DNA from 4 places in the Sporosarcina sp. FSL K6-2383 genome. Region 3 is predicted to be linked to each of the others. Evidence: riboswitches for the same ligand, from Rfam matches in the RefSeq annotation. Region 3 holds a riboswitch; each other region holds the start of a gene.
The links. Region 3 has a riboswitch for S-adenosylmethionine ahead of MKZ10_RS16105 (methionine ABC transporter ATP-binding protein). Riboswitches for the same ligand answer to the same signal wherever they lie in the genome.
Positions count from the first base shown of each region.

Region 1: linked by a shared signal. The riboswitch ahead of MKZ10_RS01970 (cyclase family protein) and the one ahead of MKZ10_RS16105 (methionine ABC transporter ATP-binding protein) in region 3 are both predicted to bind S-adenosylmethionine.
Region 2: linked by a shared signal. The riboswitch ahead of MKZ10_RS18155 (methionine biosynthesis PLP-dependent protein) and the one ahead of MKZ10_RS16105 (methionine ABC transporter ATP-binding protein) in region 3 are both predicted to bind S-adenosylmethionine.
Region 4: linked by a shared signal. The riboswitch ahead of MKZ10_RS18175 (bifunctional homocysteine S-methyltransferase/methylenetetrahydrofolate reductase) and the one ahead of MKZ10_RS16105 (methionine ABC transporter ATP-binding protein) in region 3 are both predicted to bind S-adenosylmethionine.

Region 1 is NZ_CP152017.1:361,197-364,996, reverse strand. It holds gene ureG (urease accessory protein UreG) at 1-454, shown strand, start outside; gene MKZ10_RS01985 (urease accessory protein UreD) at 489-1,253, shown strand; gene MKZ10_RS01980 (hypothetical protein) at 1,289-1,681, opposite strand; gene MKZ10_RS01975 (acyl-CoA thioesterase) at 1,772-2,248, shown strand; SAM riboswitch class I at 2,351-2,463, shown strand; gene MKZ10_RS01970 (cyclase family protein) at 2,569-3,306, shown strand; gene MKZ10_RS01965 (5-methyltetrahydropteroyltriglutamate--homocysteine S-methyltransferase) at 3,547-3,800, shown strand, end outside.
Region 2 is NZ_CP152017.1:3,593,806-3,597,605, reverse strand. It holds gene metC (cystathionine beta-lyase) at 1-889, opposite strand, end outside; gene MKZ10_RS18155 (methionine biosynthesis PLP-dependent protein) at 886-2,007, opposite strand; SAM riboswitch class I at 2,134-2,240, opposite strand; gene MKZ10_RS18150 (AI-2E family transporter) at 2,315-3,343, opposite strand; gene MKZ10_RS18145 (DoxX family membrane protein) at 3,648-3,800, shown strand, end outside.
Region 3 is NZ_CP152017.1:3,182,565-3,186,364, forward strand. It holds gene MKZ10_RS16095 (MetQ/NlpA family ABC transporter substrate-binding protein) at 1-11, opposite strand, end outside; gene MKZ10_RS16100 (methionine ABC transporter permease) at 79-747, opposite strand; gene MKZ10_RS16105 (methionine ABC transporter ATP-binding protein) at 740-1,765, opposite strand; SAM riboswitch class I at 1,889-1,994, opposite strand; gene MKZ10_RS16110 (thioredoxin family protein) at 2,049-2,348, opposite strand; gene MKZ10_RS16115 (toprim domain-containing protein) at 2,553-2,894, opposite strand; gene gcvH (glycine cleavage system protein GcvH) at 2,970-3,353, opposite strand; gene MKZ10_RS16125 (arsenate reductase family protein) at 3,429-3,788, opposite strand.
Region 4 is NZ_CP152017.1:3,599,783-3,603,582, reverse strand. It holds gene mnmH (tRNA 2-selenouridine(34) synthase MnmH) at 1-92, opposite strand, end outside; gene selD (selenide, water dikinase SelD) at 114-1,163, opposite strand; SAM riboswitch class I at 1,315-1,422, shown strand; gene MKZ10_RS18175 (bifunctional homocysteine S-methyltransferase/methylenetetrahydrofolate reductase) at 1,545-3,413, shown strand; gene MKZ10_RS18170 (iron-siderophore ABC transporter substrate-binding protein) at 3,533-3,800, opposite strand, start outside.

The sequences.
Region 1 (3,800 bases), 850 kb from region 3:
GCTTGAAGAGAACCGTATTTTGGGCGTTGAAACGGGTGGTTGCCCGCATACAGCCATTCGTGAAGATGCTTCGATGAACTTTGCAGCAATTGATGAGCTGAAAAGTCGTTTTGCTGATCTAGACATTATTTTTGTTGAGAGTGGCGGAGATAACTTGTCTGCTACGTTTAGTCCTGAGCTTGTGGATGGCTATATTTATGTCATCGATGTTGCAGAAGGTCAGGATATTCCACGAAAAGGCGGACCTGCGTTGACGCGATCTGATCTTTTATTAATTAATAAAACGGATTTGGCTCCGTATGTTGGGGTGGATCTTGAGATTATGGATAGTGACACGAAGAAAATGCGTAATGGTCGTCCATATATATTCACAGATGTACGAACACAGAAAAATGTTGATAAAGTGGTCGATTGGATCAAGCATAGTATGCTACTAGAGGGTGCGGGTGCTTAATCCATCCCGCGCTATCCATCATGGAAAATTGGACATGGCATTCGAACTAAGAAGAGGATATACACGGATGCCGCATGTTTACCAGCAGCCTCCATTGAAGGCCAGTCGGGAATTATACGAAGGAAAAGACCCGACTGCAACGGTCTATATTATGGAGTCGTCTGGTGGGATGGTGTCGGGAGATCGCAATGATATTACGGTGAAACTTGGGCCGGATAGTCGAGTGCGGTTGACGCAGCAATCGGCGTTGAAAATCTATCCGTCGCATACGGGGGATACTTGTCATTTTACAATTGAGGTCGACCTTGCGGAACGTTCACGTTTGGAGTGGATGCCCGAGGTGCTGATTCCGTTTGTTGACGCGAAGTTTCAAGTGAATACAACGTTGCGCGTCGCGTGTGATGCAACGGTATTATGGGGTGAAATTGTTGCGCCGGGGCGTGAAAAACGCGGTGAGATTTTTGATTATCAATCATTTCGGTCGAATTTTAAGATTTTCGTAGAGGATGAGTTAATTGCTTTTGACTCGCTACATTTTGCGCCGCGTGATGCTGAGCTAGGTGGGATTGGCCTCCTTGAAGGCGCGATGTATGTCGGCTCCATTTGGCTTGTTTCTCCGAATGTCGTTAATGTTGATGTGCGTGCATTGCAGGAAACGTTGCGAGTTGAAGAAGGGCTGAAGGCTGGCATGACGCGGCTTGAAGGGAATGCAATTCATTGTCGATGGCTCGCGGTCGATCAGTGGAAGATGCAGGAAGAGATGAAGCGTGTTTATGCGCTACTGGCGGGAATGGTGTAAGAGGACACTCCAATAGGAGATGTCCTCTTTGGATTTTACTTCGATGACTTTTTCTTATTCCATACTTTTACCAAGAAATCCATAAACCAAGTATAAAAGAACATGGATCCAACTAAGACAATGGCGACGTAAATATACTGCAAGAAGCCAGGGATCGTATGTTTTTGAACGAAACTACTTGAAAACCACATGACGACTACTAGCGCAGCAATCAGTACAATCATACCGAGTGCATATATAAACATCGTACTTCGCGGTGTATTCTGAAGCGTTTTTCGAATCGTTGTTCGAAACTTTATGGCTCTCACAAGTAGATAGAAAAATAACACAAGTGATACGTAATCACTTGCAGTAAATAGTAAAATGAAACCGATTATTAGGAAGAACCAAGTAATTCTTTCATAGTGTTTTTCGATAAAAGTCGTCATTGAAATTCCTCCAATAGGTGTATACTATATTTACGGAATAGATACGGGAAAAGTTCCCTTTATTCATAAAAAACAGGGGGAGAGAGTAATATGAAAAAAAATAGACCTATGGGCCAATCGCGCACCATCCAGACAAAGCTGGTTTTGCCGCCCGATACGAACCATCTGCAAACCATTTTTGGGGGACGAGTCCTTGCCTATATCGATGAAATTGCTGCAATTACGGCAATGAAACATTCGAATACAGCAGTCGTTACGGCTTCAATCGATTCAGTTGATTTCATGTCATCTGCGCGTGTCGGTGATGTGTTAGAGCTCGAAGCACTTGTCACATCAACTGGGCGTACATCGATGGAAGTATTTGTGTCCGTTCATTCGATGAATTTACTGACAGGTGAAACGAAATTGACGACGGAGTCATTTTTGACGATGGTTGCTATGGATGAAAATAATAAACCAACTCCTGTACTGGGAATTTATCCGGAAACAGAAATTGAAAAGAGTTTGTTTGAAACTGCGCCAGCACGCCGCGAGCATCGTAAATTACGCAGTGAAATGAAGCACTAAATCTACAACATTAGTTAGTTAATTTTAAAAATTTTATATCTTTACTGTTGACATTCTATTCAAAGGACTGTATTGTACTATTTACCAACTGAATACGTAACTTTCTTATCCAGAGAGGTGGAGGGACTGGCCCTTTGATACCTCAGCAACAGACTTTTTTAGTACTGTGCTAATTCCAGAAGCCAAGTGTAATGCTTGTAGCTTGAAGATAAGAAGAGCAAATAGCGATCATGCCAAAACCTCTTCTTTTTAGTATAGAAGAGGTTTTTTTGTTCTATCTGGAGACTAAAGTTACCTTCATAAAATAAGGAGGAATGTTTATGTCGAATGAATTAATCAATGCAATTGCGTTATTAAAACAGAAAGAGTGGGTCGATTTAACACATACTTTTGGACCCGACTCGCCCCATTTCTCAGCCTTTGATGCGGCTGAATTTACAACATTATTTGATCATGATGATGGATTTTTTGCACAGAGCTTTACATTTGCGGGACAGTACGGTACGCATATCGATGCACCCATTCACTTTGTGCGTGATACAAGATATTTGGATGAATTAGGTTTGAAAGAGTTAGTTTTACCACTCATCGTTATCGATAAATCAAAGGAATCCGCTACTAATCATGATTTTACATTAGCGGTTGAAGATATTTTAAAATTTGAAGAGCAGTATGGCCGAATTGAAGCAGGTACTTTCGTCGCGCTGCGCACAGATTGGAGCAAGCGTTGGCCGGATAATGAGGCCTTTTGTAATAAAGATGCCGACGGCAATAACCGCATACCCGGTTGGGGACTTGATGCTTTGGAGTTTTTATTCGAAGAACGACAGGTGAAAGCAGTTGGACATGAAACGTTCGATACAGATTCAGCCATCGACTTTCAAAAGAACCAAGCGTTGCTAGGCGAATATTATGTGCTAGAACAAGATACTTACCAAATAGAATTATTAACAAATTTAGATAAACTGCCTGCTAAAGGTGCAGTCATTTTCAATATCGTTCCGAAGCCAGAAAAAGCATCAGGATTCCCGGTACGCTCATTCGCGATACTGCCATAATAATGAAAAAAGGGCTGCTCACTCGTGTCCCTATTCAAACAAAGCAAGCAGATCCGCTCATTCGTGTTTCTGCTCAAGCGAACTAAACAGGGTTGCCCATTTGTGTCTCTGTCCTAACAAAACCAAGCAGGTCTGCTCATTTGAATGCCTGTCCAAAGATAAGCAAATAGGAGCGCCCATTTGCGCTCTTATCATAAAAAAATCAAAATTGACTACTAAAAATAGAAAGAAGGAATAGACATGACAACTCAATCAACTACTGTAACGAAAGCGCCATTCAGAGCGGATCACGTAGGAAGTTTACTACGTCCAGATAATTTGCACCAAGCACGTAAAGATTTTAAAGAAGGTGCGATTACAGCACAACAATTACGTGAAGTTGAAACACAGGAAATTAAACGAGTTGTCGATAAACAAATTGAAGTTGGGTTGGAGCTTGTGACGGACGGCGAGTTTAGACGTACGTGGTGGCATTTAGATTTTATGGAGCATTT
Region 2 (3,800 bases), 410 kb from region 3:
ACTGTTTTGCATGGATAGTGTGTCCTGGATGATTTGGTAAGCCAGGGTAAAACACTTCTTCCACTAATGCATGCCCATCCAAATAGGCAGCGATTTTAGTTGCGGAGGCAGTTGATTGCATCAAGCGAGCGCCCAATGTTTTGATGCCTTGTATGAGTGCATAGGAATCTTGTGCACCTAAAATAGCACCGAAAGAATTTTGGATGAATGCTAAGCGATTGCCGAGCTCCTCATCCTTTGCCACAGCGAGACCAGCGATGATATCACTATGCCCCGATAAAAACTTCGTTGCACTGTGCAGGACAATATCCACACCAAGATCGAGTGGACGCTGATAAAGAGGTGACATGAATGTATTATCAAGGAATGTTAAGCATTCATGCGCTTTGGCAATAGTGACGACCGCTTCAATATCCGTAATGCCAAGACGTGGATTGGAAGGTGTTTCGATGTAAATTAATTTCGTATTTGGTTGGATAGCTTGCTTGACTGCTGCTAAATCGCCTAAATCTACAAAAGTATGATCAATCCGGAATTTCGTCAATACTTCAGTGACAAAACGAAATGTTCCACCGTAAACATCCTCGGTGATGACAATATGATCATCAGCAGACAACAGCATGAATGCAGAGGAAATAGCAGCAATGCCAGAAGCAAATGCCAGCCCTCTCGCACCGCCTTCCAAGGCTGCAATTGTTTTTTCCAAAGCATCCCTTGTTGGATTGCCCGAACGACTGTAGTCATATGGACCGAACTTATCAAAGCTCTCCTGATGGAATGTAGAGGATAAGTAAATCGGAACGTTGACAGCACCTGTTTTTTGCTCAAAATCGCCACGTGTCGATGCGTGGATAATCGTCGTTTCCAATCGTTCTTCATGTGAACTCATAGTTGAGGCACCTCGCTTTTTAATGTGGCAAATACTTGTTTCAAATCGGCAATTAAGTCTACCGCATCCTCTACTCCTACTGAAAAGCGTAACAATTTTTCATCGACACCTCGGCGTAGTCGTTCTTCCAGCGGGATATCTGCATGGGTTTGTGTCGTTGGGTAGGTAATGAAACTCTCCACACCACCAAGACTTTCTGCAAATGTAATGAGTCTTAGGTTTTCTAGAAATGGTCCAACCCATTCGCCCTCTTGTAGGCGGAAGGATAGCATCCCACCTTTTCCTGGATATAGTACATCTTTGACAAGTGGCTCACTTTGTAAGAAATCTACAATAGTTTTCGCATTGGCATCATGCTGCTTCATGCGTAAATGAAGCGTTTTTAATCCACGAACGATTAACCATGAATCGAAAGGCGACAAAACCGCGCCAATCGCATTGTGATTAGTACCAAGTTTGGTACAAAGCTCCTCTCCCTTCGCCACAACCAATCCAGCAAGCACATCATTATGACCGCCAATATATTTCGTTGCACTATGCAAAACAATATCAGCGCCAAGCTCAATTGGTCTTTGGAAATACGGTGTGTAAAATGTGTTATCGACAATGAGCAACAAACCATGCCTTTTAGCGAGTTCTGCGTATTGAATAATATCAATTTCCTGCATCAAAGGATTGGTTGGTGTTTCGATAAAAAGGGCTTTTGTTTTCTCTGTAATCAAGTTCTCAGTCTCTTTAACGTCTTTATAATCTGTATACGTCGTCGTAATCGAATAGATATCGGCATAATAGTCTAGCAGACGATAGGTCCCACCGTAAATATCTTCTGGACCAATCAATTCGTCGCCTGAGCGGAATAGAGATAACACTAATTGAATCGCAGCCATACCGGAACTACAGGCAAAACCCGCGTCTCCGCCTTCTAAGTTCGCAATGCCTTCTTCTAAAATGGAGCGTGTTGGATTTTTGGTTCGTGAGTAGTCATAGCCAGTCGATTGACCGAGTCCGTTGTGCTTAAAAGCTGTAGATAAATAAATCGGTGGGTTCACCGCCCCAGTTTTCAAATCGCTGTTATTTCCTAGCTGCACTAATCGTGTTTCAAAACTTTTGTTTGTCATTGTCATCATCCTTTTCGTTTGAAATAAATTACGCCGGGCTGTAAATGAAGAGGGAATCCCTGCAGAATAAAATTGAAAAGAGGACCCTCTATAAGAAGAGGGCCCTCAAAAATATTGAAGTCAATCTTCTTATCTTCAAGACAGCTATCGTCTATTGGAATTAGCACCATACCCTAATTAGGCTGGTTGCTGAGACATCATCGGGCCACTCCCTACGTCTCTCTTGATAAGAATAAAATATGAAGTTGTTAGAAAATATTAATTTATCCAACTCTATCACGTTGAGAAAAAAAAGACAAGAGGATTATTAATCCGACTTGTCTTTTTTGATGGTGGGTGTCTTATCTGTAACATCTAGTATGTCTAGCAGGAACACAAACACAGGAATCCCAATAATCAATCCCCAGACGCCAAAGAAGTTTTGTGAAAAAATGAGCACAATAAACGTATAAAAAACGGGTAAATCTGTTTTCGAAGACATCAGTTTTGGATTTAAGATATAAGCTTCAATTGCATGGATAACCATGACGGCTATAAATAAGTAAATGACTGTTAAGTATCCGCCAATCGTAAAACCAATAATAGTGAGGGGGACTAAAGAAATAATGACCCCTGCGACTGGGATGAGCCCTAAGAAGAAAATCATAATGCCCAATCCAATAATTTGTGGGAATCCAAGTATCATCAAAATAATGACTGATAACACTGTATTCACAAGTGCGATAATAAACTGAGCTTCTATTACTTTTCCAAATGTACGCGAAAACTTTTTCCCGAAGAATTCAATTTCATAATAGAACGGTGCAATTTTACTACTTTTAAATTTATTCGTGAATTCAATTAAACTTGGCTTTTCAAGAAGGAAAAACAGGCTAAGGATTAAGGCAATCAATACTTGAACACTGGTTTTACTAATATCTGTAAAGGATTTTAGTAGAAATGAAAAACCATTTTCTAAATAGGCAGTAATTTTTTCACTAGAAACGATGGACTCAATAAAATTGATTAATGGATTATCGTAGGATTGGGTAGAGAAGCTTGTAATCTGCTTAATTAACTGGCTGATTTCTAGTGAAATAATCGGTAAATACTTAACTAGACCAACCGTCAGTATACCGACAATCGTCGTATAGAGTAGGAGAACGAGTGCTTTTCGATTGAGGCGGACGTGCTTGAACGTAAATTCTACAAGTCGATCCATCAAAAAGGCGAAAATAAATGTTAGTAGAATTAAATTCATCATACTTCTGACGCTGTACAAAATTAAAATGATTAAAGCAAAAATAATGACCCGTTTTACTCCTTTATTCTTAAAGAAATCAGTTATCACTTCCATATTTAGATAATACCCCTCATTAATTATTTTGAGTGAAGATTATGTCGTAATACGTCTACTAACAGTATCAGCCTAAAGAGTAGATTTTACAAGTGGGAACTCCAGTCGTTATCCATCTTTTTAGAGATATTCTACCCAATTATATGTGTAAATAACGATTAGAAAAGTATTTTCCTCCATTTTGCAAAAAAAATAGAGAGACACGTATTAATTGAGATTGGTTTATGTAATAAGACATTACTGTGAACATATGGAAAACCGACTAATATTATTATATAATGTAAGCAAGAGAAGGAGTGATACTATGTTGAAGAAAAGCACAATTATCATCCCGGAAAACCCGCTGTCTAGTTTTTTATTCAGCGATACGCGTTCGGCGGTTATTTGGTTATTTATAAGACTTTATGTCGGTTATGCATGGTTGACTGCTGGCTGGGGGAAAGTGCGAAGTGATGCT
Region 3 (3,800 bases):
AACTTTTTCATGTTGTGTACTCCCCTTTTTCTTTGTTGTTTTATAAAACAGGCAATGCCTGTTGTTCCCAATAGTAAGTTACCGCTTGTCTAATTTTTTCACAGCGAAGTCACCAATGAATTGAATGATAAAAACAATAATTAAGATGATAATCGTTGCTGCAAGCGTAACGTCTCCACGGTTGCGCTGGAATCCATCTAAAAACGCTAGCGTTCCAAGACCACCTGCTCCAATGATTCCCGCCATTGCCGTATAGCCGACGAGTGCAATAGATGTGACAGTAATGCCCGAAACAAGCGCAGGCATCGACTCAGGTAATAGAACTTTGAATATAATTGTGCGCGTTTTCGCTCCCATCGACTTGGCAGCTTCGATGACGCCTTTATCAATTTCCTGAAGTGCAATTAATACCATTCTTCCATAGAAAGGAGCTGCTCCAATAATAAGTGCAGGCAATGCTGCATCAGGTCCACGTATCGTCCCTAGTAGGAACTTCGTAAAGGGAATCAGTAAAATAATTAATATAATAAAAGGTATCGACCTAAAAATATTGACGAATGCCCCCGTCACAATATTGGCGAACTTATTGGCCCACAGCTGTCCAGGGCTTGAAAGGAACAGAAGGACACCTAGCACTAATCCGATTACTAACGTAAAAAATGTAGATAATACTGTCATATAAATAGTTTCAACTGTTGCTTCCCACATTTTCGGCCAGTCCACATTCGGAAATAGGGTTTCAATCATTACTAATCACCTCTGTCTGCACATCTTTTTCATGAAGATAACGAATGGCTTCTTTAATGGTCCCCTCATCTCCCACAAGCTGAAGGATTAACGAACCGTATGCCCCGCCATGCGTATGTGAAATATTCCCCTGAACGATGTTCACATCTACATCAAATTTACGTATCAGGCCTGCCAAAACGGGCTGTTCTGTCCGTTCCCCTACAAATACAAGCTTGATAAGCGTACCAGAAGATACCTCTTCTTTAATATGCGCCAATGCCTGCTTCACTTCTACCGGCTCCGTTATTTGAGAAACAAATCGTTTCGTAATCGGCGCTTGCGGTGATTGGAATACTTCTAGGACATCTCCCAACTCGACAACTTCGCCCGCTTCCATGACTGCAACCCGATGGCAAATTTTACGAATGACGTGCATTTCATGTGTGATCAACACAATCGTCAAGCCTAATCGTTCGTTAATACCCGTTAGAAGATCGAGAATTGAATCTGTTGTCTCTGGATCAAGGGCTGAAGTTGCTTCATCACATAACAGAACTTCTGGGTCATTTGCCAGCGCGCGGGCGATTCCCACACGCTGCTTTTGACCGCCTGATAATTCGGATGGATAGGCATTTTCACGACCAGCCAAACCTACAAGTTCAATCAGCTCTGTCACTTTCTTTTCACGGTCTACTTTTCGTACTCCTGCGATTTCCAGCGGAAAAGCGATATTTTCTTTAACAGTTCTAGACCATAGTAAGTTGAAATGTTGGAAAATCATACTTACTTTTTGTCGTGCTTCCCTTAGTTCTTTTCCCTTGATAGCTGAAATTTCTAACTTCCCAATCTGCACAGTGCCAGATGTAGGCATTTCAAGACCATTCAGCAAGCGAATTAGCGTACTTTTTCCTGCCCCACTATAACCAATGACTCCGAAAATCTCGCCATCAGCAATTTCAAGCGATACATCTTTGACAGCTGTAATACTAGCTGATCCATCACCGTATCGTTTATTTATATTTGATAAATGAATCATTTCTTTCACCTCTGGATCATTTTCTTTACACTATGTTGATAATATAAAGCCGAAAATATAAAAAAGCCTTCCTGCAGACGGGCAGAAAGGCTTGACGTTATCATAAATAAACGTTCGTCCAATCTCTCATCTCCCAAAGCAAATGCTTTGTGTGATTTGGCACCATTTCACTTTCGTGACGGTTGCCGGGCTTCAAAGGGCACTATCCCTCCACCTCTCTTAATAAGAGCGACCTATTCAATTAAATGTTAAAACGAAGTATAGCATAGCTTCTCAAACTATGTCAACTTATTTTTTCAAGTAGATAAGGAACTGACTGAAATGCATAGATTTTATGCTGCACAACGCCATCCTTTTGAATGAGTAAGCAAGGAACACTTTCGATTTCATAATCCATCGCCAAGTCTTGTACGTAATTCAAATCCGCTTTCCCAATTGGTAAGTCTGGCTTCATTACTGACACAACTTCCATCATTTTCGATGCGACAGCACAGGTCCCACACATCGGTGTATAGAGATAATATACCGCAACGTCTGACTCTTTCACAGTTGCTTCCCATTGTTCACGTGTCCATGTTTCCATTGTTTATAAACCATCCTTTTATAATCAATTACGCCTCGGCGTAATTGCGTCCAAATTTTGAATTGTGCCCACAGGACGTGGGTATGCAGTCGTTGCGACAGGACGTCGCGAACTTAGACTGCCTGCAATTAACTCCCTTCAAAATTTGTGACATCCACCGGAGGCTTGACTTGATTCGGCAGGGAATTTGGGCTTCCTGCCGAATCAAGTCAAAAATTCGGGGTGTATGTTAAAATTTGCATCCAGTAATATTGTTGCAAGCACTTTGTATGGAGTCGTTTCCACTTCCTTATAAACTTTTTCTGTATATAAATGAATCGCGTTAGGGAATCCCCTTTTGACTAATGTTCGAATCTGCTCACCTGATTCATCCGCATCGACAAAGACATACAGCTCATGTTGTTCATAAGGTTCCAGTAATTCTTCCAGCCGATAGGAGCTAACTGTCCCGTTCGTACAAATGATATCAACGGACTCAGCCAGAATTCGTGCAAGACGTTTTCTATCTTGGCCCCCTTCAACAACAATCACTCTGTCATATAGCACAAAGGATCCTCCCACGCTTCATTTTTTATGGTTCAAAAAAACGCCGTGATAAGACCGGCGTTTAGTTAGATTACATTATTCTCCGACTGTCATTTTTTCGTATGCTTCAGCGGACATTAATGCATCCAATTCAGATGCATCAGATGGTTCAACAACAATCATCCATGCATTTTCGTATGGAGATTCATTCACGAATTCAGGGCTATCTTCTAGACCTTCGTTTACTTCAATTACTTTACCGCTAATTGGTGCATAAAGTTCCGATACTGTCTTAACGGATTCAACGCTTCCGAAAGGCTCGTCTGCTTTGATGTCGTCACCTACAGATGGAAGTTCAACGAAAACGATATCGCCAAGTTCAGATTGTGCAAAATGTGTAATTCCAATACGGTAGTTACCGCCTTCTTCTTTTACCCATTCATGCTCTTCAGAATAACGCAGATCTTTTGGTGTGCTCATTCCGTAACCCCTCCAAATATATAATTTCATTCACTTCAATATTCGCATATTTAGTTCATAAAAACAAGGAAGGAATCACTTTGTCCAAACGTTTTCAAATTCCTCTTCCTTGAATCCAACTGTCACTTTATCATCGCCGAAAACAAGTGGCCTTTTTATCAACATACCATCTGATGCAAGTAAACTAATTTTCTCATCATCTGACATTTCCGGTAGTTTGTCTTTCAAATTAAGTTCTCTGTATTTCATCCCACTGACATTGAAAAACTTCTTCAATTCTAGTCCGGACGTTGTAATGATTTTACTTAGTTCCTCTGCCGAAGGGGGAGCTTCAGCAATATTGACCTCTTGAAAATTCAAATCGTTCGCTGCAAGCCAAGCCTTTGCTTTTCTACACGTGCTACATTTCGGATATCCGTAATATGTAAGTCCCATATCCAACACCTC
Region 4 (3,800 bases), 420 kb from region 3:
TTAAATTCTTTCGGGGACCGAACATCAATAAATGTATGTGGTCCCTTTGCTTGCACAGCCAATAATTCGTCTATTGTCAAGTCTTTAAACATCTCTTTCACCTTCTAGCTAAATTATGAAACCGTGATACGACCTTTGTTGTCCTCTGTTACCTCTCCGATGATTCGTGCATCAACGCCTTGTTGCTGAAGGTCATTCAACAAGTTGGTGGCCTCATGTTCTGCTAGTGCAATGAGCAATCCACCAGAAGTGACCGCGTCGCATAAAATCCAACGATCAATTTGATCTAATGTATCTGCATACGTTACGATATCCGCTACATGAGCAAAGTTATTTTTTGTGCCTCCAGGTACTTTACCTACTGCGGCAAGTTCTTTTGTACGTGGTAAAACAGGTACTTGGTTGGCATGTATATGAATGCCAACGTTACTTGCTTTGGCCATTTCAGATGTATGTCCTAATAATCCGAAGCCTGTTACATCAGTGGCAGCATGGACATCATATGTAGCCATTGCTTCTGCAGCTGTTTTATTAAGTGTAGTCATCACTTTTGTCACTTCAACCACTTCATCTTCAGTCAATAATCCATTTTTCAATGAAGTCGTGTAAATACCAACACCAATCGGTTTTGTTAATAACAGCTTATCGCCAGGCTTAGCTCCGGCATTGGTCCGTACTTTATCGGGGTGAACGACTCCTGTAACCGCCAGTCCGAATTTCGGTTCCTGATCGTCGATGGAATGTCCGCCGACCAGTGTAACGCCAGCTTCTTTTAATTTATCACCCGCGCCGCGTAAAATGGCTGCAAGGATGTTTTTATCTAAAGTGGCAATCGGGAAAGCTACAATATTGAGTGCTGTAATTGGTTTACCACCCATCGCATAGACATCGCTAATCGCATTGGTCGCCGCAATTTGCCCGAAATCATAAGGATCATCAACAATCGGTGTGAAAAAGTCGAGCGTTTGCACCATTGCAATGTCGTCCGTTAGTTTATAAACACCTGCATCATCACTTGTATCAAGACCAACGAGTAAATTAGGATCAGGTGTTGCAGGAGGAAGACTACGCAATACTTGCGCTAAATCAGCAGGTCCAATTTTACAGCCGCAGCCGCCTTTTGTTGTGAGTGAAGTCAATTTTACTGGAATCGTATTGTCCATCGTGCATCCACCTTTCGATTGTAAACCTGTTATTAATCTTAACACAATGATGGGAAATGCTTATTATTCATCACTTCCCAAAAAGGTATTGCTAATTTTCACTAAATAGCGTATGGTTATCAATAACAGAAATTTAACTTAATAATAGTTTTTCTTATCTAGAGAGGTATAGGGACTGGCCCATTGACACCTCAGCAACCGCCATAATTGGTACGGTGCTAATTCCAGCAAGTCGAGAAATCGGCTTGATAGATGAGGAAAAGACTTAGTCAAATGTAGAGTCTTCTTCCTTTATTCAATTAAAGGAAGAGGCTTTTTTGTTTCTATATTAATTTTTAAAACAGGATAAATAAAAGGTGAAAATAGAGAGGGGATAGACAGTTGGCAAATTTACTTGAGACGATGAAAGAGCGTATTTTGATTGGTGATGGTGCGATGGGAACATTGCTGTATACAAATGGGGTAGACCGTTGTTTTGAGGAGCTAAATTTGACACATCCTGAGCAAGTGTTAAATATTCATCAAGCTTATATTCAGGCAGGGGCTGATGTGATTCAAACGAATACATACGGCGCCAACTACATAAAATTAGCACGTTATGGACTAGAGGATAATGTCGAAGAAATCAATAGGGCAGCCGTTGCTATTGCTAAAAAAGCGGCCGGGAAAAATACGTTTATTCTCGGGACGATTGGTGGCATTCATGGCTCCAAAACACTGATTGGTACAAAAGAAGAAATCGAGCAAAGCTTTAAGCAACAACTACAATGCCTGCTTGCTGAAGGTGTGGATGGCATTTTATTAGAAACCTATTATGATTTTGATGAATTAACAGCAGTGCTCAAAATTGCACGGGAAGCGACGGATATTCCAATTATTACGAATGTCTCGATGCATGAAGCAGGAGTGCTACAAAATGGCTTGGCGCTGGCAGATGCTTTGCAGCAGTTGGAAGTGATAGGTGCGGATGTTGTGGGAGTTAATTGTGGATTAGGGCCTTACCATATGTTAAAAGCTTTAGAGGAAGTCCCATTGCCGAAACATGCCTTATTGGCTGTGTACCCGAATGCTAGCTTCCCGAGCTATACGGATGGCAAATTAACGTATGAAAATGAACCCGATTATTTTGGTAAACTGGCGCTTAATTTCCGTAAGGAGGGTGTTGGTTTACTAGGAGGATGTTGTGGTACTACGCCGGCGCATATTCGCGCACTGGTAGAAGGGCTAACGAATCGGGTACATGTGCAAGATAAGCAAGTGAAAGAGCATTCAGCTCCGGTGAGTGCTACAGAATCGAAGGATTTGGATAAACCGACCTTGCTTGAAACAGTGAAAAAGCGGCATTCGATTATTGTGGAATTGGATGCGCCTAAGCATCTAAACACGGCTAAGTTTTTTGAAGGGGCACAGGCTTTGCATGATGCAGGTGTGGATGCTATTACATTGGCTGATAACTCCCTGGCATCCCCAAGAATTTGTAATGCATCAATGGGATCATTAGTGAAGCAAAATATTGGTGCAACGCCTCTTGTCCATGTGACCTGTCGAGATCGTAACCTCATCGGCTTGCAATCGCATCTTATGGGACTGCACACAATGGGCATTACTGAATTATTGGCAATCACAGGAGATCCAACGAAAATTGGTGATTTTCCTGGTGCGACATCTGTTTTCGATGTGACATCTTTTGAATTGATTCAACTCATTAAGCAATTTAATGAAGGAATCTCATGGTCAGGTAAGTCGTTACAACAAAAAACATCGTTTACAGTGGCGGCAGCCTTTAACCCAAATGTGCGTCATATCGAGCGAGCTGTACAACGAATGGAGAAAAAAATAGATGCTGGGGCTGATTACTTTATCACGCAGCCAATCTATAGCCCAGAAAAAATTATTGAATTGTATGAAGCGACAAAGCATATTCAAGCGCCGATTTATATTGGTATTATGCCATTGACGTCGTCACAAAATGCAGAGTTTCTTCACAATGAAGTGCCAGGTATTAAGCTAACAGATGAAGTCCGTGCAAGAATGGGACTATTTGCGGGAGACCGTGAACAGTCTACGCGAGAAGGTATTGCAGTGGCGAAGGAATTGATTGACGTGGCTTTGGAGCATTTCCATGGGATCTATTTAATTACGCCGTTTATGCGTTACGATATGACTGTCGATTTGACAGAGTACATTAATGAAAAAGTAGATGCAGGTGCGACGAATAAGGTCATGAGAACAGCGAGTATTGTACATTAAAATGAAAAGGTATCTTCCTTGTTCGTTGTGTGAACTGGAAGATACCTTTTTAATGCAATATATATTATACTGTCTTCTGTTCAATTGAAAAGCTGCCCGAATATCGGTATTAGCTTTGTTTATTCAGCTAAAATATGCTGTGATACAATCTCTAAAGACTTCTCATTAATAATTGGAAAGTCTCTTAATGTCCAATAGGGTACGATGAAAATATGGTTATTTTTGACGGCTTTAAGGTTTTTCCAAAGTGAACTGTCCATCATTTCCTCGAAATTTTTCTCTGCATCGGAATCTCCACCTATGACTGGAAACCCAACTTGAACAAAGATATAGTCAGCATCAAAATCTGGTAAAGTCTCGATGGAAATAGGTTCAGCCTTGCCGATG